Regions from separate parts of the Streptomyces sp. NPDC085944 genome, predicted to be linked through region 4. Evidence: riboswitches for the same ligand, from Rfam matches in the RefSeq annotation. Region 4 holds a riboswitch; each other region holds the start of a gene.

Region 1 (5,127 bases), on a different contig from region 4:
GGATCCGGCGGCGCGGTTCTGGCACACGGGCGGGGAGAAGGTGCTGCTGACCACGGACGACGGGGCCCGACGGGCCCGCGGGCTCGGCATCGGTGCCGACGTCGTGTCCCTGGGGCCGGAGCTGGACTGGCACGCCGCACTGGAGTACCTGCACGACCGGCGAGGTGTGCGGCGGCTCATGGTGGAGGGGGGCGGGACCGTCCACAGCCAGTTGCTCCAGCAGGAGCTCGCCGACGAGCTGCAGCTCGTTCTCGCGCCCCTCCTGGTCGGGGACCCGGCCGCACCCCGGCTGTTCGGGCCCGGCGCCTACCAGGGCGGGCGGCTCGCGCTGGTCGGGACGCGGCGGATCGAGGACGTCGTGCTGATGCGGTACCGGCCCACCGCACCCGGGACCGGCGAGCGTGTGGCCCCCGCCGACCGGTACTGGCTGGAGGTCGCCTGTGAGCTGGCCGGCCTGTGTCCGCCGTCGGAGACCGCGTTCAGCGTGGGGGCGGTCGTGGTCGCCGCCGACGGGAGCGAGCTGGCGCGCGGGTATTCGCGGGAGGGCGGCGATCCCGTGGTGCACGCCGAAGAGGCCGCGCTCGCCAAGATCGACCCCTGCGACGCACGGCTCGCGGGCGCGACCGTGTACAGCAGTCTCGAGCCCTGTGCCCGCCGGGCCTCCCGTCCCGCGCCCTGTGCCCGGCTGATCCTCGACGCCGGGGTGCGCCGGGTCGTCACGGCCTGGCGGGAGCCGGACACCTTCGTGGCGGGCGCGGACGGGAGCGGGTTGCTCGCCGCGCAGGGCGCCGCCGTCGTCGTACTGCCCGAGTACGAGGGGGCGGCCAAGGCGCCGAACCGCCATCTGGAGCGGTAGGGAACCGGCGGCGGAGACACCGATGTGCATTCCGGTCCCGGGATGACGTACAGTGGTGAACACAACGGCGCGGGGTGGAGCAGCTCGGTAGCTCGCTGGGCTCATAACCCAGAGGTCGCAGGTTCAAATCCTGTCCCCGCTACTGAAGGCCGAGGGCCGGAATCCGAAAGGGTTCCGGCCCTCGGTGCGTCTCGGCACGTACGACGGCGTCCCGCACCCCCGTGTCATCCGGTCGGCCCCTCACCGCTCGCCGCCCGCCCCCGCTCCCGGAAACCTGGACTCCTGGACGGTAAGCGGCGCACGGACGTGCGGGGTGGTGGGAGACGAGTGGTGCGGCCAGGTGACGTGGAGGACGAGGGAGCGGCCGCCAGAGCCGGTGGCCGGCTCCCCGGCGATCCCGTTCCCGACCCGGGCCTCGGGGACGAGCAGCCGCCCGCCGGGCCGCCGCCGCGCAGCCGGACCGCTTACGGGCGCGTCTTCGTGCACGCGCTTCCCGTGCTGCTGATCGTCGTCGCCATCCTGTACGACATCCTCACCCCGAGGTACTTCACCGCCGGCCCCCTCTACACGGCCGCTCCCCTGATCGCCGCCCCGCTCTACTCGCGGCGCGGCACGGCGCTCACCGGTGTCGCCGTGGTCGTCTCGGTCATCGGGCTTCAGCTGGGCAAGGGCGTCATCCACTACGTCGACTCCCTCACCGAGCTGATCACCATCGCGACGGTCGCCGTGCTCGCCGTCATCGTCAACGGCATGGTCCGGCGCAGCAGCGAGCGTCTCGTCTCCGTCCGCGAGATCGCCGCGGCCGCCCAGCGCGCCGTGCTGCCCCAACCCGCCGAGCGCATCGCGGGTTTCGAGATCGCCGTCTGCTACGAGGCCGCGCAGGCCGACGCGTTCATCGGGGGCGACCTGTACGCGGTGCAGGACTCCGCCCGCGGCGTCCGGCTCATCGTCGGCGACGTGCGCGGCAAGGGCATGGGCGCGGTCGCCGCCGTCGCCGTCGTGATCGGCGCGTTCCGGGAGGCCGCCGAGCAGGAGGCGACGCTGGAGGCCGTGGCGCAGCGGCTGGAGCGGGCGCTGGCGCGCGAGGGCACCCGGCGGGACGGACTGGACGCCTTCGAGGGCTTCACCACCGCCGTCCTCGCCGAACTCCCGCACGGTGACGGGACCGTACGCATCGTCAACCGCGGCCATCCGCCGCCCCTGCTGCTCCACGCCGACGGCACCCTGGGCGCCCTGCCCGCCCGCGAGTCGGCGCTGCCGCTCGGCATGGGCGAGCTGGGCGTCTGGCCCGACCGGGCGGAGGAGGTCGACTTCCCAGGTGGGGCCACCCTGCTGCTCTACACCGACGGGCTGACCGAAGCCCGGGACGCCGGGGGCGAGTTCTACGATCCGCTGACGCGGCTGGCCGGCCGCGTCTTCCGGCATCCGGCGACCCTGCTCGACACCCTCGCCGAGGACGTGCGCCGGCACTCCGGGGGCGGCATGGCGGACGACATGGCGCTGCTGGCCGTACGGCGCCCCCGGCACGACGACCTTGATCATTGTCACGAGTCGTGACAGTGCGACCCCCCTCCGCATAACAACTGATACACCGTCAGAAGAAAGTGGCGTGAAGGGGAATACCGAGAGCGAGTCAACTCGTCCGGATTTCAGTGGTCGTGAGGGGTGCGTCCCGGCCGTTGCCGTTAATGATCAAGTGGAACGGCTTGGAATCCGAGCCTCGCGTCTATTAACGTTCGATAACGCAGCGCGGTCGTCCCAGCCGTCACAGAAGGCGGCTCCGTGCGCACGCGCCGAATCCCGCAAGGGAACCGGGGAACCACCACATTGGGGTGAATCGGGCGCATGACGCCGTGGAAACACGTCGGCACGCACCCGTAGGAGACCTTCCTGCTCCGAACCCGTCAGCTAACCCGGTAGGCGAGAAGGAAGGAAAGGAGTACGCCCACGTGGCGTCCAACCGGCCTGCCCCCGAGGCCCCGTTCGTGCCCACCGGGCACGGCACCGACACCTTCGGCTACGACGCCCCCCGCGCCGAAGAGGGCCCCTGGGAGGAGTGGAACCCCACCGCGGAGTCCATCCGCCCCGTGCGCGGCCGGCACCGCGTCGCCAAGCAGCGCGGCGGGCTCGCCCGCAGCTCCACCGTCCTCGGCGTCGGTGTCATAGCCGCCGTCGGCGCGGGCGGCATGGCCAGCGCGCAGACCGGCAAGCCGCCGGTGTCCATCTCCATGCCGGACCTGCCGAACGTCGGCTCGCTCATGCCCGGCGGCGACGAGGAGGCGGAGCCCGAGGGTTCCGCCACCCCGCTCAGCGGCATCACCCAGGCCGTCGCCGCGGACACCGGGGCGGACGCGGGTTCCGCCGGGGCCGGCGAGTCGCTGCGGGCCCGGATCATGGCGCAGGCCGAGCAGCAGCAGGCCCAGGTCGAGACCAAGGCCGCCGCCGAAGCGCAGGCCGCCGCCGAGAAAAAGGCCGCGGAAGCCGCCGCCAAGGCGGAGAAGGAGGCCGAGGAGAAGGCCGCCGCCGCCAAGAAGAAGGCGGAGGAGGAGGCCGCGAAGAAGGCCGAGGCCGAGCGGCTCGCCGAGCTGGCCAAGCAGTTCACCCTGCCGACCTCCTCGTACACGATCTCCTCCACCTTCAACCAGGCCGGCTCCCTGTGGGCATCCGGTCACCACACCGGCCTCGACTTCGCCGCCCCCACGGGCACGCTGCTCAAGGCGGTGCACAGCGGCACCATCACGTCGGCCGGCTGGGACGGGTCGTACGGCTACAAGACCGTGCTCACCCTCGACGACGGCACCGAGCTCTGGTACGCGCACCAGTCGTCGATCAACGTCAGCGTCGGCCAGAAGGTCACCACCGGTGACGTCATCGGCCGCGTCGGCGCCACCGGCAACGTCACCGGTGCCCACCTCCACCTCGAGGTGCACACCGCCGACGGCTCCGGCATCGACCCGATGGCCTGGCTGCAGAGCAAGGGCCTCACCCCCTGAGACCGACTGAGTCGTCACGCTTCCCGCCCCGCTGAACCCCGGCGGTCCTGACGGCAACCCCCCGACGTCAGGGCTGCCGGTTCGCGGTCGTTTTGCGGGGTTTTTGCGTGCATCCGGAATGGTCCGCTCCAGTGCGGTCGTTGATCCTCCACATGACTTCTCTGCGCAAGCTCGGCTCCTCCGACCTCGAGGTCTTCCCCCTGGCCCTCGGCGGCAACGTCTTCGGCTGGACCGCCGACCAGGACACCTCCTTCGCCGTCCTCGACGCCTACACGGCGGCGGGCGGCAACTTCGTCGACACCGCCGACTCCTACTCCGCCTGGGTCGACGGCAACAGCGGCGGCGAGTCCGAGACCGTCCTCGGCAAGTGGCTCGCCTCCCGCGGCAACCGTGACGACGTCGTCCTGGCCACCAAGGTCAGCCAGCACCCCGACTACCCCGGCCTGTCCGCCGCGAACATCAAGGCCGCGGCCGACGCCTCGCTGCGCCGCCTGGGCACCGACCGGATCGACCTCTACTACACCCACTTCGACAAGCCCGAGGTGCCGGTCGAGGAGATCATCGGCGCCCTCGACGAGCTGGTGAGGGCCGGCAAGGTGCGGCACATCGCCGCCTCCAACATCTCCGCCGAGCGGCTCGCGGCGTCCCTGGAGTTCTCCGAGCGCGAGGGCCTGGCCCGGTACGTCGCTCTCCAGCCGCACTACAACCTGGTCTCCCGCGACACCTACGAGGGCGAACTGAGCGGCCTCGCCGAGCGGGCCGGTCTCGCCGCCGTGCCGTACTACGCGCTCGCGGCCGGCTTCCTCACCGGCAAGTACCGGCCGGGCACCGCCGTGGACAGCCCGCGGGCGGGCGGTGCGGCCAAGCACCTGGAGACCGAGCGCGGGCGCCGGGTGCTCGCCGCCCTGGACGAGATCGCCGAGACGCACGGCGTGCCCGTCGCCACGGTGGCCCTCGCCTGGCTGGCCGGCCGGCCGACGGTGGCGGCGCCCATCGCCTCCGCGCGCACCGTCGAGCAACTGCCCGCACTGCTGGGCGTGGCCGAGCTGGATCTGACGCAGGACGAGGCGGAGCGGCTCACGCGGGCGTCCGCCTGAGCGGGCGGCGCGGGCCCTACGGCCCGTAGGGGCGGGGTGGCGGGTACTGCGGCGCGTAGGGCAGTGGCGGGGTGGGCGGCGCGTACGGATGGTGCGACGGGGGCGGACCGTACGGACCGTACGGGGCGGGCACCGGCGCGGGTCCGTACGGGCCGGGCGCCCCGTACCCGTACACCCACGG
Region 2 (5,127 bases), 230 kb from region 4:
AGGGCTACGGCCGCGAGTTCCTGCAGGTTCTCGATGCGGGTCTCGTCCTGCGGGTCGGTGGAGGCCTGCAACTCCGCCAGGTACCCGGTGCGTTCGAGAATCGCCTCCAGGACGGTCGCCGGTCCGGCGCCGGACTCGACGATCGTACGGAGGTCCTCCATGAGCGTGTTGAACCGCTTGACGGCGTTCGCGGAGCGCGCGGCCATGCCGTACGCCTCGTCGACGCGCCTCAGCGCCTGCGGGAAGCTGATCTTCTCGCGCTGGGAGAGGGCGTCGATCATCGCCTCCGCGCGGTCGCCGATGCCGCGCTTGGGGACGTTGAGGATGCGGCGCAGCGGCACCGAGTCCTCCGGGTTGGCCAGCACCCGCAGGTAGGCCAGGACGTCCCGGACCTCCTTGCGCTCGTAGAAGCGGACGCCGCCGACGACCTTGTAGGGCAGACCGGTGCGGATGAAGACCTCTTCGAAGACACGGGACTGCGCGTTGGTCCGGTAGAAGACCGCGACGTCGCCGGCCTTGGCCTCGCCCGCGTCGGTGAGGCGGTCTATCTCGTCGGCGACGAACTGCGCCTCGTCGTGCTCGGTGTCGGCGACGTACCCGGTGATCTGCGCGCCGCTGCCCTGGTTGGTCCACAGGTTCTTGGGGCGGCGGGACTCGTTGCGCTCGATGACCGCGTTGGCGGCGCTGAGGATGGTCTGCGTGGAGCGGTAGTTCTGCTCGAGCAGGATCGTCGTCGCGTCCGGGTAGTCCTCCTCGAACTGGAGGATGTTGCGGATGGTGGCGCCGCGGAAGGCGTAGATCGACTGATCGGCGTCGCCCACCACGCACAGCTCGGCGGGCGGCACCTCGGCCTCCGGCGGCACGTCGACGGGGTGCTCCGAGGCCCCGCCGACCAGTTCGCGCACCAGGGCGTACTGGGCGTGGTTGGTGTCCTGGTACTCGTCGACCAGGACGTGCCGGAAGCGGCGGCGGTAGTGCTCGGCGACGTCCGGGAAGGCGCGCAGCAGGTTGACCGTCGTCATGATCAGGTCGTCGAAGTCGAGGGCGTTGGCCTCGCGCAGCCGTGCCTGGTACATGGCGTAGGCCTGGGCGAGGGTCTTCTCGAAGCCGTCGGCCGCCTGGGCGGCGAAGTCCTCCTCGTCGATCAGCTCGTTCTTCAGGTTGCTGATCTTCGCGCTGAACGACTTCGGCGGGAAGCGCTTGGGGTCCAGGTCCAGGTCGCGGCAGACCAGCGCCATGAGCCGCTTGGAGTCGGCGGCGTCGTAGATCGAGAAGGACGAGGTGAAGCCGAGCTTCTTCGACTCGCGGCGCAGGATGCGCACGCACGCGCTGTGGAAGGTCATCACCCACATCGCGTTGGCGCGCGGGCCGACGAGCTGCTCCACGCGCTCCTTCATCTCGCCCGCGGCCTTGTTGGTGAAGGTGATCGCGAGGATCTGCCCGGGGTGGACGTGCCGCTCGGCCAGCAGGTGGGCGATGCGGTGGGTGAGCACGCGGGTCTTGCCGGAGCCGGCACCGGCCACGATGAGCAGCGGGGAGCCGGAGTGGACGACGGCGGCCCTCTGGTTCTCGTTCAGCCCCTCCAGGAGCGCCGCGGCGTCCAGGGCGGGGCGCGGGGCGCCGTCCCGGTAGTGGGTGTCCCGGTCCGGAGGCACGTCGAACTTCCCGCCGAACAGATCGTGCGGAACCGGCTCCGGTCCGTGATCGCCCTCGGGCGGCGGCGGGGGTTCCTCCTCGTGACCCCGAGGGGTCTGGAGGCTCGCCAGGAAGTTGTCGTCAAAGAGGCTGCTCATCGCTCTCCGAGTCTAGGGTGCCGCACCGACAACCCGGTGCCGCCCCGGAAAATGACCACCACCACCGGCGCGGACACGCCCTGCGACCAGGGGAACCACGAAGAGTGACGCCGGCTATCGCCTCGGAGGCACCTCGCGAAAGGTCACGAAAACGTATCGGGCATATCACCCGCCAACCTTCACAGCGGCCACACGAGTTGGCTACGGTGCGGGGCAGGCCGCTCGACCCCCTCCGGCGAACCTCGCCGGGCCGCGCGGCCTCCGCCGAGTCCGGTCTGCCCGCACGGCACCCGGAGCCGGGGACCCACCGAGACCTTGGGGTGAATCGGCCGCACCGCCCTCGCCGAGACGAGAGGACGGTCCGCCGTAGGGCAACCCTTCCCCGCCACACCGCCCGAACCCGACAGCTAACCCGGTAGGCGGAGCACTGGAAGGAGTCGCCTCCCTTGGCGTCGCACCGCAAGTCGCGTCCCACCGGTCCCCGCGTCGCGGGCATACGGACCCCGGCCCTCGCCACCGCGGCCCTCACCTCCGTCGCCCTGCTGTCCCAGACGGCCAATGCCACGCCGTCGGACGACCGGCCGACCCTCGAGGAGGTCGAGAAGAAGGTCGACGACCTGTACCGCCAGGCCGGGGCGGCGACCGAGAAGTACAACGCGGCCAAGGAGAAGACCACCAAGCAGCGCAAGAAGGTCGACGGTCTCCTCGACGACGTCGCCAAGCGCACCCAGAACCTCAACGACGCGCGCGCGGAGCTGGGCTCCTTCGCCTCCGCCCAGTACCGCACGGGCGCCTCGGTCCCGGAGACCGCGACCCTGCTGCTCGCGGACTCGCCGCAGGACTACTTCGACCAGAACCAGCTGATGGACCGGCTCACCGGGCGGCAGAAGAGTGCCGTGGACGACTACGTCACCCAGCAGTCCGAGACGATGAAGAAGCGCCGGGAGGCCACCGAGAGCCTCGAGACCCTCACCGAGTCGCAGAACGACCTCAAGACGGCCAAGTCGACCGTCCAGCAGAAGCTCGCCACCGCGCGCGAGCTGCTGTCGGAGCTGACCGCCGAGGAGAAGGCCCGGCTGGCGGCGATCGAGAAGAAGAAGCAGCAGGAGGCCGCCCGCAAAGCCGCCGAGCTGGCGAAACAGCAGGCGGAGGAGGCGGCCGAGCGCAAGCGGCAGGAGGAGGCCGCCCAGCAGCAGGAGAGCGGCTCCGGATCCGCGGGAACCTCCGGCGGCACCGGTTCGTCGGACTCCTCGGGCTCGTCGACGCCGGGCACCTCGACCGGCACCAAGGCCGACAAGGCGATCGCCTTCGCCCGCGCCCAGATCGGCAAGCCGTACGTCTGGGGCGCCACGGGCCCCGACTCCTACGACTGCTCGGGCCTCACCCAGGCCGCCTGGAAGGCCGCGGGCGTGACGCTGCCGCGCGTCACCTACGACCAGGTCAACGCCGGCACGACCGTCCCCGTCTCCCAGGCACAACCCGGTGACCTGGTCTTCTTCTACGACGACATCAGCCACGTCGGCCTGTACATCGGCGACGGCATGATGATCCACGCCCCGAAGCCGGGCGCGTACGTCCGCGAGGAATCCATCTTCTACGACGGCGAGTCGTCCATCTACAGCGTGGTGCGCCCCGCCTGACCAGCAGGGTTCTCTACCATCGTGGCCATGCCATCGGCCACCCACCACCCCTCCGCGCTGCGCACCTGGCTGGCGCGGCGTCCACCGGCGGCCGGGGCCGCGGTGATGGCGACCGGCATCGTGTCGGTCGCCCTGCATCTGACGGGCCGCGAGGTCCTGTCCCGGATCGCCCTGGCCCTGGCCTGTGTCGCCTGGCTGATACTGGCCGCGAACTTCGTCTACCTGCTGTTCGCCCACCGGCCGCGGTGGATCGAGCGGGCGGGGACGCCGGGCGCGCTGACGGCCGTCGCCGCGACGACCGTGGTCGGCACCCGTTTCTCGCTGCTGGGCTGGTCGCTGCTGGCGGCGGTGCTGCTGGTGCTGGCGGCGGTGCTGTGGCCGTGGCTGCTGCTCGTGGTGGTGCGGCACTGGGGGCGGAGGATGCCCGGGGCGGTGTTCCTGGGCTGCGTGGCGACGGAGGGCCTCGCCGTGCTCGCCGCGACGCTGTCCGCGGCCACCTCGACGCCCTGGCTGGCGCACGCGGCGCTGGTGCCGTTCTGGCTGGGGATCGTGCTCTATCTGATCGCGCTGTTCCGCTTCGACCTGCGGCAGGTGGCCCGGGGCTCCGGGGACCAGTGGGTGGCGGGCGGCGCGCTCGCCATCTCGGCCCTCGCCGGGGCCAAGCTGCTCGCGGCGGCCGGGACCGGCATGTACCTGTGGAACGCCGACGACCAGGCCGTCCTGCACGACCTGACCGTCTTCCTGCTCGCCCTCGACCTCGCCTGGTACGCCGTGCTGCTGGCCGCCGAGATCGCCTGGCCGCGCCTCGGCTACGACGTACGCCGCTGGTCGACGGTCTTCCCGCTCGGCATGACGGCGGCGGCGACACTGTCGGTGGCCGCCGCCGTCGACGTGCCGTGGCTGGACGCCCCCGGCCGGGCGCTGCTGTGGATCGCAGTGGCCGGTTGGCTGGTGGTCGCCACGGGGGCGGTCGTCCGGGCCCGCTCCGGGCTGCGGTCCCTGGCAGCGGGCTCCGGGGCGGCAGTCAGGTCCACAGCACCGCGATGAAGACGTTCACCAGGGTCAGCCCGCCCACCAGGCCGAACAGCGGCTTTTCCACCTTGTCCTCGTCGCGCTTCACGTAGACCAGGCCGAGGATCACGATCAGCACGGCGAGCTTGACGCCCATCTTGACGTTGTCCACGGAGTAGTCCTGGGCCTGGTTGAGGCCGATCAGGACGGCACCGGTGACCAGCATCGTCAGCGCGCCGTGCAGCATGGCGGGGGTGAACCGGGCCGCGCCCCGGCCCATCGCCTTCATCTGGGTCAGGAAGCCGCCGAGGAGCGCGGCGATACCGATGATGTGCAGGCCGACGAAGATGTGGATGAGTACGTCCATGAGGCCGGAGCCTAATGAGCGCCCGAACGCGCCCGGACACCGGCCCGCCCCGCCCGCCCGGGCGCCCCATAACAGCTCCCGTCCCCCGCCCGCCTCCGGATCCGTCCTATCGGTCATCACCCAGCGTGAAGAAGACGGCCTCCGGAGCGATCGGTGATCACATACGGTCGCCACCCGATCCCCTCCCGCCACTTCCGCGCATCCCGTCACCGGACCGTTACCGACGCGCCTAGCGTCCTGGCCCAGGCAGCCGGAGCGAACCGGCGCCGACCCGGCGCGGGCCGGGTCGAGTCGTACGGAAGGACGTGGATCGCAG
Region 3 (5,127 bases), on a different contig from region 4:
TGACCAGGCGCTCGGCGTCATCAACGGTGATGGGGCGGACGCGCGCGGTGCCGCCGTCGCGCAGCACCACGTCGGCTTCCCAGTGGGCGGGGTACTCGTGCCGGTCCGACGAGGTCTGCATGGGCCCCAGACTACGGCTCGCGTACGACAACGGCGCGGGGCAGTCTGTGGACAACGGAATCCCGGACCGAGGCCGCGGTCCGGGCACCGCACGGGACGGCACACGCGGTCGTCCCGCCTTGCTTCACGATGTGGGAAACTGGTCTAGACAACCTGGTCTAGACAACTCCAACCCCTCTGAACACCTGAAGGGCAGCATCACATGGCTGAGCGCCGCGTCAACGTCGGCTGGGCCGAGGGTCTCCACGCCCGCCCCGCCTCCATCTTCGTCCGAGCCGCCACGGCCACAGGCGTCCCGGTGACGATCGCCAAGGCCGACGGGTCCCCCGTCAACGCGGCCTCCATGCTGGCCGTCCTCGGCCTCGGCGCCCAGGGTGGCGAGGAGATCGTCCTCGCCTCCGACGCCGAGGACGCCGAGGCCGCCCTGGACCGGCTGGCGAAGCTGGTCGCCGAGGGGCTCGAGGAGCTTCCCGAGACCGTCTGACGGACCAGGGAGCAGCAGCACCGAAAGGCCCGCCGGTATCGCCCGGCGGGCCTTTCACCTTTTCCGTTCCGAGCACCGGAAAAGCGGTCCTTGAATTCCCCGCCTCTTTGTACGGCACTCGTGTTACTTCGGCAGCACCGCCGTGTGTACGGATTGTTGCGCATTCCTCACGCACTCCGTCCGCCCGCCGCCGGAGGCGAACCGCAGCCGGTATGCCGACGCCGACCGTTCGGTGTGCAGCGTCATGAGCGCCCGGGCGCGTTCACCGTCGCCCCGGGCCACCGCGTCGACGATCGCGCCGCACTCCGCCCAGTGCTGCACGGGTCCGGCGGGGGCCTCCTGGACGTACATCCAGGCGATCTTGTGGCGCAGTTGGGTCAGGAGTGCGGCCAGGGAGGGGCTGCCCGCCGCCCGGGCGAGGGTCTCGTGGAACCAGCCGCCCAGCGGGCGCAGATCCTCCCCGCCGCCCTGCCTGGCCCGCTCCTGCCCCAGCCTGACCAGGCCGCGCAACACCTTGAGGTGGGCCTCGGTGCGCCGCCGGGCAGCCCGGGAGGCACCGAGCGGCTCCAGGAGGGCGCGGGTCTCCAGCAGGTCGGCGGCCTCCTGCTCGGTCGGTTCCGCGACGCAGGCGCCCGCGTGCCGCCGGGTCACCACGAAGCCCTCCGCCTCCAGCGTGCGCAGGGCCTCGCGCACGGGGACGCGCGAGACGCCGTAGCGGCGGGCGAGGATTTCCTCGGTGAGCCGGCTCCCGCGTCCGTGGACACCGGCGACGATGTCGTCCCGGATCGCCGTGCACACAGAATGCGCCGGAATACGCATGACCGACCTCCGCCTCGATCCCTGAAACGTCGACGATGGACGCATGTTCAGCGACTCTAGGCCAATCAAGCGAATATGGAATGCGAAAAGCCCCGACTCAAGGAGGCGGGGCTTTTCTGACGCGGCCGTCAGACGTTCACGCCGTGCGAGCGGAGGTAGGCGACGGGGTCCATGTCCGAGCCGTATTCGGGGCTCGTGCGTGCCTCGAAGTGCAGGTGCGGTCCGGTGACGTTGCCGGTGGCGCCGGAGAGGCCGATCTGCTGCCCGGGCCCGACCGACTGACCGACCGAGACGCCGATGGAGGACAGGTGCCCGTACTGCGTGTACGTGCCGTCGTGCATCTTGATGACGACCTGGTTGCCGTACGCACCGCCCCAGCCGGCCTCGACGACGGTGCCGACGCCGACCGCGTGCACGGAGGTGCCGCCGGCGGCGTGGAAGTCGATGCCGGTGTGACTGCCGGAGGACCACAGGGAGCTGCCGGCCCGGTACGCGGTGGAGACGTAGGAGGCGGTGATCGGCGTGACGAAGGTGTTGAGGCGCTTGCGCTCCGCCTCCCGCGCGGCGCGTTCCTTGGCCTCGCGCGCCTCCTTGGCCGCCTCGGCCGCCCGCTCGCGGGCCGCTTCCCGGGCCGCCTCGCGGGCGGCGGCGTCCACGGCCGCCTGCTTCTGGGCGACGGCCTGGGCGTCGATCTCGTCGGCTATGGAGTCGCCGATGGTGACGACCGGGGTGAGTCCGCTCTGCTCCACCTCGGGCTCGGCGGCGAGCGCCGGAGCCGCGAGGGTGCCGACGACGCCGGTGGTGGCGAGGGCCGCGACTCCCGCCGCACGGGCGGTGGTGCGGTGCACCCGACTGGGACGGCGGTGCTTCCCGGTGGCGCGCGTGAACGCCATGTAGAGGCTTGTCCTTTCCTTCCCTCTCGCCTACCGGGTTAGCTGACGGGTTCGGAGGTGGAAGGTCTCCTACGGACCCCCTCGCTGCGCGCGCGGGCGTCCGATTCACCCCAGGGACTGCGGTGGGTCCCCGGCTCCCCTGGCTCGCGCCGTACGGGGACTCGGCGATGACTGTCCGGTGCCGCGGGTGCGGCGCACTGCCTGACGAACAGCCCGGAAGACGCTAAACGCGGCTGTGTTCAATCCTCAAACGCAACAGGCTTTTTGTAGCGCACGCCACAGGGCAGACAGGCAGCCACTCCCCCAATTGGGACATACGGCGGCCCTGGTGACACTCCGGTCACCAGGGCCACCGCACGCGCCTGCCGCTACTCGGCCGCCACCACGGTGACTTCACCGATGCCGAGGGCCTCGACGGGCTCCTTGATCTGCGCCGCGTCGCCGACGAGGACCGTCACGAGGCGGTCCACCGGGAAGGCGTTCACGACCGCCGCCGTGGCCTCCACGGTGCCCGTGGCGGCGAGTTGACGGTAGAGCGTCGCCTGGAAGTCGTCGGGCAGGTGCTGCTCGACCTGGTCGGCGAGCGTGTCCGCCACGGCCGCCGCCGTCTCGTACTTGAGCGGCGCCACACCCACCAGGTTCTGCACGGCCACGTCGCGCTCGGCGTCGGTGAGCCCCTCCGCGGCGAGCTTGCGCAGCACCGTCCACAGGTCTTCCAGGGCGGGACCGGTGTTGGGGGTGTCGACGGAGCCGCTGATGGCGAGCATCGCGGCGCCCGTCCCGTCCGGCGCGGACCGCAGGACCTGGCCGAACGCCCGTACGCCGTAGGTGTATCCCTTCTCCTCGCGCAGGACGCGGTCCAGGCGCGAGGTGAGGGTGCCGCCGAGGCAGTACGTGCCGAGCACCTGCGCGGGCCACACGCGGTCGTGCCGGTCGGCGCCGGTGCGGCCGATCAGCAGCTGCGTCTGGACGGCGCCGGGACGGTCCACGATGACGACCCTGCCCCGGTCGTCGGCGGTCACCGGGGGCACGGGGCGCGGCTCTGCGGCCGGACCGGTCCACGCGCCCAGGGTGTCGCCGAGCAGCGCGTCCAGGTCGACGCCGGTGAGGTCGCCGACGACCACGGCGGTGGCCGTGGCGGGGCGGACGTGCCGCTCGTAGAAGGCGCGTACGGCGGCCGAGTCGACGGCCGCGACGGTCTCCTCGGTGCCCTGGCGCGGGCGCGACATGCGCGAGTCGGCCGGGAACAGCTCCTTGGAGAGTTCCTTCGCGGCGCGGCGGGAGGGGTTGGCCAGCTCGTGCGGGATCTCGTCGAGCCGGTTGCGCACCAGCCGTTCGACCTCGCCGTCCGCGAAGGCGGGCGCCCTGAGGGCGTCGGCGAGCAGGCCGAGCGCCTTGGCGAGGCGCGAGGCGGGGACCTCCAGGCTCAGCCGGACACCCGGGTGGTCGGCGTGCGCGTCGAGGGTGGCGCCGCAGCGCTCCAGCTCGGCGGCGAAGTCCTCGGCGGAGTGCTTGTCGGTGCCCTCGGAGAAGGCGCGCGCCATGATGGTGGCGACGCCGTCGAGACCGGCCGGCTCGGCGTCCAGGGGCGCGTCCAGGAGCACCTCGACGGCGACGACCTGCTGGCCTGGGCGGTGGCAGCGCAGCACGGTGAGTCCGTTGTCGAGGCTGCCGCGCTCGGGGGCCGGAAAGGCCCACGGCTTGGGCTCGCCGGCCTGCGGCTGTGCGTGGAAGTCCATGGTGGCGAGCTCGGTCACTTGGCCGCCTCCTCGTTCTCGTCGGTGGCGTCGGTCGGGTCGGCGTCGGTCTCGTCGGCCGGGGCGGTGGGCTCGTAGACGAGCACCGCGCGGTTGTCGGGACGCAGGCGGGCCTTGGCGACCTCCTGGACCTCCTCCGCGGTCACCTCCAGCACCCGCTGCACGGCGGTGAGGGCGAGCTGCGGGTCGCCGAACAGGACGGCGTACCGGCACAGTTCGTCGGCACGGCCGGCCACCGTGCCCAGGCGGTCCAGCCACTCCCGCTCGAGCTGGGCCTGGGCGCGCTCCATCTCCTCGGCCGTGGGGCCCTCCTCGGCGAACCGGGCCAGCTCCTCGTCGACGGCGGTCTCGATGACCGGCACCTCGACGTCGCCCGACGTCTTCACGTCCAGCCACCCCAGGGAGGGGGCTCCGGCGAGGCGCAGCAGGCCGAACCCTGCGGCCACGGCCGTACGGTCGCGGCGCACCAGCCGGTTGTAGAGGCGGGACGACTCGCCGCCGCCCAGGACGGTCAGGGCGAGGTCGGCCGCGTCGCACGCGCGCGTGCCGTCCTCCGGGAGGCGGTAGGCGGCCATCAGGGCGCGGGCCGGGACCTCCTCCTCGACGACCTCGCGCAGCTGCTCGCCCATGACGTCGGGCAGCGAGCCGTCCCGGGGCGGCTGCTTGCCGTCGTGCGAGGGGATGGAGCCGAAGTACTTCTCGATCCAGGCCAGCGTCCGCTCGGGGTCGATGTCGCCGACGACCGACAGCACGGCGTTGTTCGGCGCGTAGTAGGTGCGGAAGAACGCGCGCGCGTCCTCCAGGGTCGCCGCGTCCAGGTCGGCCATCGAACCGATCGGCGTGTGGTGGTAGGGGTGGCCCTCCGGGTAGGCGAGGGCGGTCAGCTTCTCGAAGGCCGTGCCGTAGGGGACGTTGTCGTAGCGCTGGCGGCGCTCGTTCTTGACGACGTCCCGCTGGTTCTCCATGGACTCCTCGTCCAGGGCGGCGAGCAGGGAGCCCATGCGGTCGGCCTCCAGCCAGAGGGCGAGCTCCAGCTGGTGGGCGGGCATGGTCT
Region 4 (5,127 bases):
GCGGGTCAGCGCGCGGGGCACCGGCACCGCGGCGGTCACGGCGACGACGAACAGCAGGAGCAGGCAGACGGTCATGCCACTGGCTCCGGATCCTGGTCGAAGGATGGGCGGCTCTGGCTGTACTGGGGCTGTGCTGTGCTGAGTCGGGTGGTGCCGGCCCGGGTCGTGCGGGACCCCGGGCGCACACCGCCCGACGCCAGTATGACGGGGTCGGGCGGTGTGAGTCAGGTGGCGGCGGGCACCGGACGTGGAATTCGGACGGGGCCCTGTGGGTATGCGCGGGCGCACGGAGGGGGACGCCCCGTCGGACGTCCGTCAGGCCTCCCGGCCGACCACCCGTCCGGTGACCTCGCCCAGTCCGACCCGGACGCCGTCCGGTCCGGGTGCCCAGGCCGACAGGGACACCACGTCGCCGTCCTCCAGGAACGTCCGTTTGCCGTCGGGGAGTTCCAGCGGGTCGCGGCCGTTCCAGGTCAGTTCCAGCAGCGACCCCCGCTCACGCTCGGCGGGCCCGCTCACCGTGCCCGAGCCGTAGAGGTCGCCGGTGCGCAGCGAGGCACCGTTGACCGTCATGTGGGCCAACTGCTGGGCGGCCGTCCAGTACATGGTGGAGAACGGTGGCTCGGAGACGACGTGACCGTTGACGGCGACGGAGATCCGCAGGTCGTAACCGCCGGGTCCGTCCTGGTCGTCGTGCGTGTCGTCCAGGTAGGGCAGCAGCTGGTGCGTACGCTCGGGCGGTGCCACCCGGGCCCCCTCCAGAGCGTCCAGCGGCGTGATCCACGCCGACACGGACGTCGCGAAGGACTTGCCGAGGAACGGGCCGAGCGGGACGTACTCCCAGGCCTGGATGTCCCGCGCCGACCAGTCGTTGAGCAGGCAGAGCCCGAAGACGTGCTCGCGGAAGTCGCCGAGCCCCACCGGGCGGCCCAGGGCGGACGGCGTGCCCACCACGAAGCCCACCTCGGCCTCGATGTCGAGACGGACGGACGGGCCGAAGACGGGAGCGGCGTCGGCAGGGGCCTTGCGCTGCCCCGACGGGCGTACGACGTCCGTGCCGGAGACGACGACCGTGCCGGAGCGGCCGTGGTAGCCGATCGGCAGATGCTTCCAGTTCGGGGTGAGGGAGTCGGCGGCGTCGGGGCGGAAGATCCGGCCGACGTTGCGGGCGTGGTTCTCGGAGGCGTAGAAGTCGACGTAGTCGGCCACCTCGAAGGGCAGATGCAGGGTCACCGACGACAGTGGGTGGAAGAGGGGTTCGAGGACCTCGCGGTGGGAGGGCACCGTCACCCACGCCGTCAGCGCCCGCCGCACGTCCGACCAGGCCGTACGCCCGGCGGCCAGCAGCGGGTTGAGGGTGGGCCGCGCCAGCAGGGACGCGTACGGCGAGCCGAGCGCGTGGGCCGCCGCTCCCGCGTCGAGGACGTGGTCGCCGAGCCGGACACCCACCGTCGGTTCCGTCCGCTCCTGCGAGCCGGGGATCGAGAACACGCCGTACGGAAGGTTGTGCGGGCCGAAGGGGTCGCCCTCGGGGACATCGAAGGGGGGCATCGGGTGCTGCCTCGCTTTCGTGCTCGCCATGTGCGCCGTGCGCGCTGTGTGTCGTGCGGGCCACGTTACGGGTGACCCACCGGTCTTGGGCAGTGCGGCCGGAGGCGGCGTCCGGGCAGGTCGTGCCGTCGTCGACCGGTGCACGGGGCCCCGAGCCGGCCCCGGCCGAGGATGCGTCAGGTTGTGAGCACGATCGGGCGTCGGTGTGCATCGGTGGCCGGGTCCGAACGCACTCGCTACGTCCTCGTTCGGAAGCGGTCGCGGGTGAGTCGGACGGGTGCGGTGTCCGTATTCTCTGATCATGGACCGCACCGCATATTCACTCGTCGCCACCGATCTGGACGGCACGCTGCTCCGCGGCGACGACACCGTCTCCGAACGGTCGCTGGCCGCGCTGGCGCGGGTCGCCGGGGCGGGTGCGCGGCACCTGGTGGTGACGGGGCGGCCGGCCCCCCGGGCGCGCTCCCTGCTCGACCGTCTCGGCTGCACGGGGCTCGCGGTGTGCGGGCAGGGCGCCCAGGTGTACGACGCCGGCGCGCACCGCATGCTGTGGTCGGTCACCCTGGACCGGGAGCTGGCCGAGACCGCGCTCGGCAAGATCGAGGCCGAGGTGGGCCAGGTGCACGCCGCCGTCGACCAGGACGGTGTCGACGGGCTGACGCTCATCGAGCCGGGCTACCTGATGCCCCACCCCGCCCTGCCCGCGGTACGCGTCGAGCGGCGCGAGGAGTTGTGGCGCACGCCCATCACCAAGGTGCTGCTGCGCCACCCCGAGCTGACCGACGACGAGTTGGCGGCGACGGCGCGTGCGGTGGTCGGTTCCCTCGCGACGGTCACCATGTCGGGGCCCGGGACAGTCGAGCTCCAGCCGTGCGGCATCACCAAGGCGACCGGCCTGGCGCTGGCCGCCGAGCACCTGGGCCTGCGGCGGTGCCACACGATCGCCTTCGGGGACATGCCCAACGACATCCCCATGTTCCAGTGGGCGGCCCACGGCGTCGCCATGGCCGGAGCCCACCCCGAACTCAAGGCGGTGGCCGACGAGATCACCACGACGAACGAGGACGACGGCGTGGCCGTCGTCCTCGAGCGGATCTTCCCTGCGTCTTAGGAGCGCACCGCCTTGGAAGCGCACCGTATTGGGGTGCGCACCGTCTCGGGCGCGCGGTGCGGCTCAGTACGCGCTGAAGACGTTGTCCATCGAGCCGTAGCGGTCGGCCGCGTAGTTGCAGGCGGCGGTGATGTTGGCGACCGGGTCGTACGGGTTCCAGGAGGTGCCGGGCACGTGGTACGCCTGGAAGGTCGGGTCGATCACCTGGAGCAGGCCCTTGGACGGGGTGCCGTTGATGGCGTTGATGTCCCAGTTGTTGATGGCGTTCGGGTTGCCGGAGGACTCCCGCATGATGTTGCGGTAAATGCCGTCGTAGGTCCCGGGGATGCCGTGCTGGGCCATGATGTCGAGCGACTCGCGGATCCAGCCGTCGAGGTTGTTCGGGTACGTCGTCGCCGCCGTGGTGGCGGTCGTGGCGGCGGCCGGGGTGGCCGCGGAGGCGGTGGTGGCGCCGATGAGCGGCAGCGCCAGCACCGCGGCACCGGTGCCGGCCACGGCGAGCTTGCGGGCGAGGCGGCCGGTGAAGGCGTGACGGATCTGACCGTTGGCAGACATGTTGTGTCCCTCTCCTTACGCCTACGAGGTGAGCTGTCGGGTTCGGGCGGGGAGGTGCCCGGCCGCGCCCTGACGGGTACGGCTTCACCCCTAGCCGCTCCGGTGCTGACCGGTGCGGCGACTTACCTGGGTCCCCCGCTCCTGCCGGCGAGTGTGTTGGGTGGATGACTGTGCGACGGGCGGTGGCAGGATTCGGCGTCCGCCCGACAGGCCGGGAACGTATGCGAGAGCACATGTCCGGAACAAGTGCAGGAATCACCCAACGCGGCTGTTGACCTTGATCTGGGGTGTTTGTGGCTCTTGATCCTTTGCGGCTGTCAACCCTCAACTGGCTTGCGGGGCAAAGGGAGGGCACAGGTTCAGGCGAGGTTGCCCGTGGAGGGGCCCGAGTGAGCCAACTCACTGGTCTCAATAAGCACGGCAAAACGGGCATTAAACTCAATCGTGGGCCAACCGGCCTTCGCTCGGGACGGCTTCGGGTGTCGAGGGAGGGTGAGGGGGAAGCGGGGAAGGGTGGGCCTGTGGGGCGGGACCGGCGGAAGGGGGGGGTGGCGGGGCGGGGTCGGCAGGGCGGGCGTGTCGCGTCTGCGGGGCGGGCGCGCGTGTCGATCGGGTGACGTTCTCGCAGTGCGGGCCGTTGGGAGGGGTGGTGGGGTCTCGGGCGGCGGCCTCCGGCCCGCTCGCCCCCGGGGTCAGGCTCATCCTCTGGCGATATCGATCAAAATCTGCTCATATCACCTGATCAAAAACATACCGTTCATGATCTGATACCGACCGGCCTGTAGCGGTGGGCGCTAGCGGTGATCGAAACGTGACCGGATACGCTGACTCGAGTGGTGGCAGCGACCTATCGACAAACCAGGTAATCGCCAGTAGACACCAGCAGACAGGAGACCCCTCGTGACCGTCGTCGGGCCGTTCGGGCTGAGCGTGCGGGACCAGGCTCTGGAAGCCGATGTCCAGGCCGGATTGGTTGCTGTCGAGGAAGGGTTGCTTGAGGCAACCAAAAGCGAGGTGCCGTTCATCACGGAGGCCGCCCAGCACCTGGTGCGGGCCGGCGGGAAACGGTTCCGTCCGCTGCTGGTGATGCTCTCGGCCCAGTTCGGCGACCCCTACGCCCCCGGGATCGTCCCCTCGGCCGTGGTCGTGGAGCTGACCCACCTCGCCACGCTGTACCACGACGACGTGATGGACGAGGCCGCCGTGCGGCGCGGGGTGCCCAGCGCCAACACCCGCTGGGGCAACTCGGTCGCGGTCCTCACCGGCGACTTCCTCTTCGCCCGTGCCTCGCAGATCCTCGCCGACCTCGGACCCGAGGCGGTCCGCGTCCAGGCCCTCGCGTTCGAGCGGCTGGTCACCGGCCAGATCCTGGAGACGGCCGGCCCGCAGGACGGCCGCGACCCGGTCGACCACTACCTGGACGTGCTGGGCGGCAAGACGGGCTCGCTGGTGGCGGTCTCCTGCCGGTTCGGCGCGATGATGTCCGGCGCCGACGAGACGGTGGTCGACGTGCTCACCCAGTACGGCGAGCGGCTCGGCGTCGCCTTCCAGCTCGCCGACGACGTCCTGGACATCGCCTCCGACTCCGACGAGTCCGGCAAGACGCCCGGCACCGACCTGCGCGAAGGCATCCCCACCCTGCCCGTGCTGCGGCTGCGCGAGCGGGCGGCCCGGCTGGGGCTCCCCGAGGACATCGCCCTGTGCGAGCTGCTCGACTCGGACCTGAGTGACGACGCGCGGCACGCCGAGGCGCTGCGCCTGCTGCGCGCCCACCCCGCCCTCGAACAGGCGCGCCGGGACACCGTCCGGTACGCCAAGGAGGCCCGGGCCGCGCTGGCCCCGCTGCGGGAGTGCGACGCGAAGGCCGCGCTGGTGGAGCTGTGCGACGCGGTGGTGCACCGCGCCGGGTG

The links. Region 4 has a riboswitch for cyclic di-AMP ahead of AB0P07_RS00785 (transglycosylase SLT domain-containing protein). Riboswitches for the same ligand answer to the same signal wherever they lie in the genome.
Region 1: linked by a shared signal. The riboswitch ahead of AB0P07_RS30695 (M23 family metallopeptidase) and the one ahead of AB0P07_RS00785 (transglycosylase SLT domain-containing protein) in region 4 are both predicted to bind cyclic di-AMP.
Region 2: linked by a shared signal. The riboswitch ahead of AB0P07_RS01970 (NlpC/P60 family protein) and the one ahead of AB0P07_RS00785 (transglycosylase SLT domain-containing protein) in region 4 are both predicted to bind cyclic di-AMP.
Region 3: linked by a shared signal. The riboswitch ahead of AB0P07_RS29550 (M23 family metallopeptidase) and the one ahead of AB0P07_RS00785 (transglycosylase SLT domain-containing protein) in region 4 are both predicted to bind cyclic di-AMP.

What each region holds. Positions count from the first base shown of each region.
Region 1 covers NZ_JBFBJX010000020.1:21,987-27,113, reverse strand. Annotated here, with positions in the region: gene AB0P07_RS30710 (dihydrofolate reductase family protein) at 1-856, shown strand, start outside; tRNA gene AB0P07_RS30705 (tRNA-Met) at 925-998, shown strand; gene AB0P07_RS30700 (PP2C family protein-serine/threonine phosphatase) at 1,202-2,413, shown strand; cyclic di-AMP (ydaO/yuaA leader) riboswitch at 2,638-2,794, shown strand; gene AB0P07_RS30695 (M23 family metallopeptidase) at 2,806-3,849, shown strand; gene AB0P07_RS30690 (aldo/keto reductase) at 4,002-4,946, shown strand; gene AB0P07_RS30685 (PrsW family intramembrane metalloprotease) at 4,963-5,127, opposite strand, start outside.
Region 2 covers NZ_JBFBJX010000001.1:389,538-394,664, reverse strand. Annotated here, with positions in the region: gene pcrA (DNA helicase PcrA) at 1-1,793, opposite strand, end outside; cyclic di-AMP (ydaO/yuaA leader) riboswitch at 2,046-2,232, shown strand; gene AB0P07_RS01970 (NlpC/P60 family protein) at 2,240-3,433, shown strand; gene AB0P07_RS01965 (tellurite resistance/C4-dicarboxylate transporter family protein) at 3,461-4,480, shown strand; gene AB0P07_RS01960 (hypothetical protein) at 4,458-4,811, opposite strand.
Region 3 covers NZ_JBFBJX010000018.1:28,598-33,724, forward strand. Annotated here, with positions in the region: gene AB0P07_RS29535 (GNAT family N-acetyltransferase) at 1-121, opposite strand, end outside; gene AB0P07_RS29540 (HPr family phosphocarrier protein) at 323-604, shown strand; gene AB0P07_RS29545 (GntR family transcriptional regulator) at 728-1,423, opposite strand; gene AB0P07_RS29550 (M23 family metallopeptidase) at 1,552-2,316, opposite strand; cyclic di-AMP (ydaO/yuaA leader) riboswitch at 2,329-2,493, opposite strand; gene AB0P07_RS29555 (pitrilysin family protein) at 2,685-4,073, opposite strand; gene AB0P07_RS29560 (pitrilysin family protein) at 4,070-5,127, opposite strand, start outside.
Region 4 covers NZ_JBFBJX010000001.1:159,132-164,258, forward strand. Annotated here, with positions in the region: gene AB0P07_RS00770 (M56 family metallopeptidase) at 1-75, opposite strand, end outside; gene fahA (fumarylacetoacetase) at 316-1,551, opposite strand; gene AB0P07_RS00780 (HAD family hydrolase) at 1,853-2,662, shown strand; gene AB0P07_RS00785 (transglycosylase SLT domain-containing protein) at 2,726-3,217, opposite strand; cyclic di-AMP (ydaO/yuaA leader) riboswitch at 3,222-3,377, opposite strand; gene AB0P07_RS00790 (polyprenyl synthetase family protein) at 4,118-5,127, shown strand, end outside.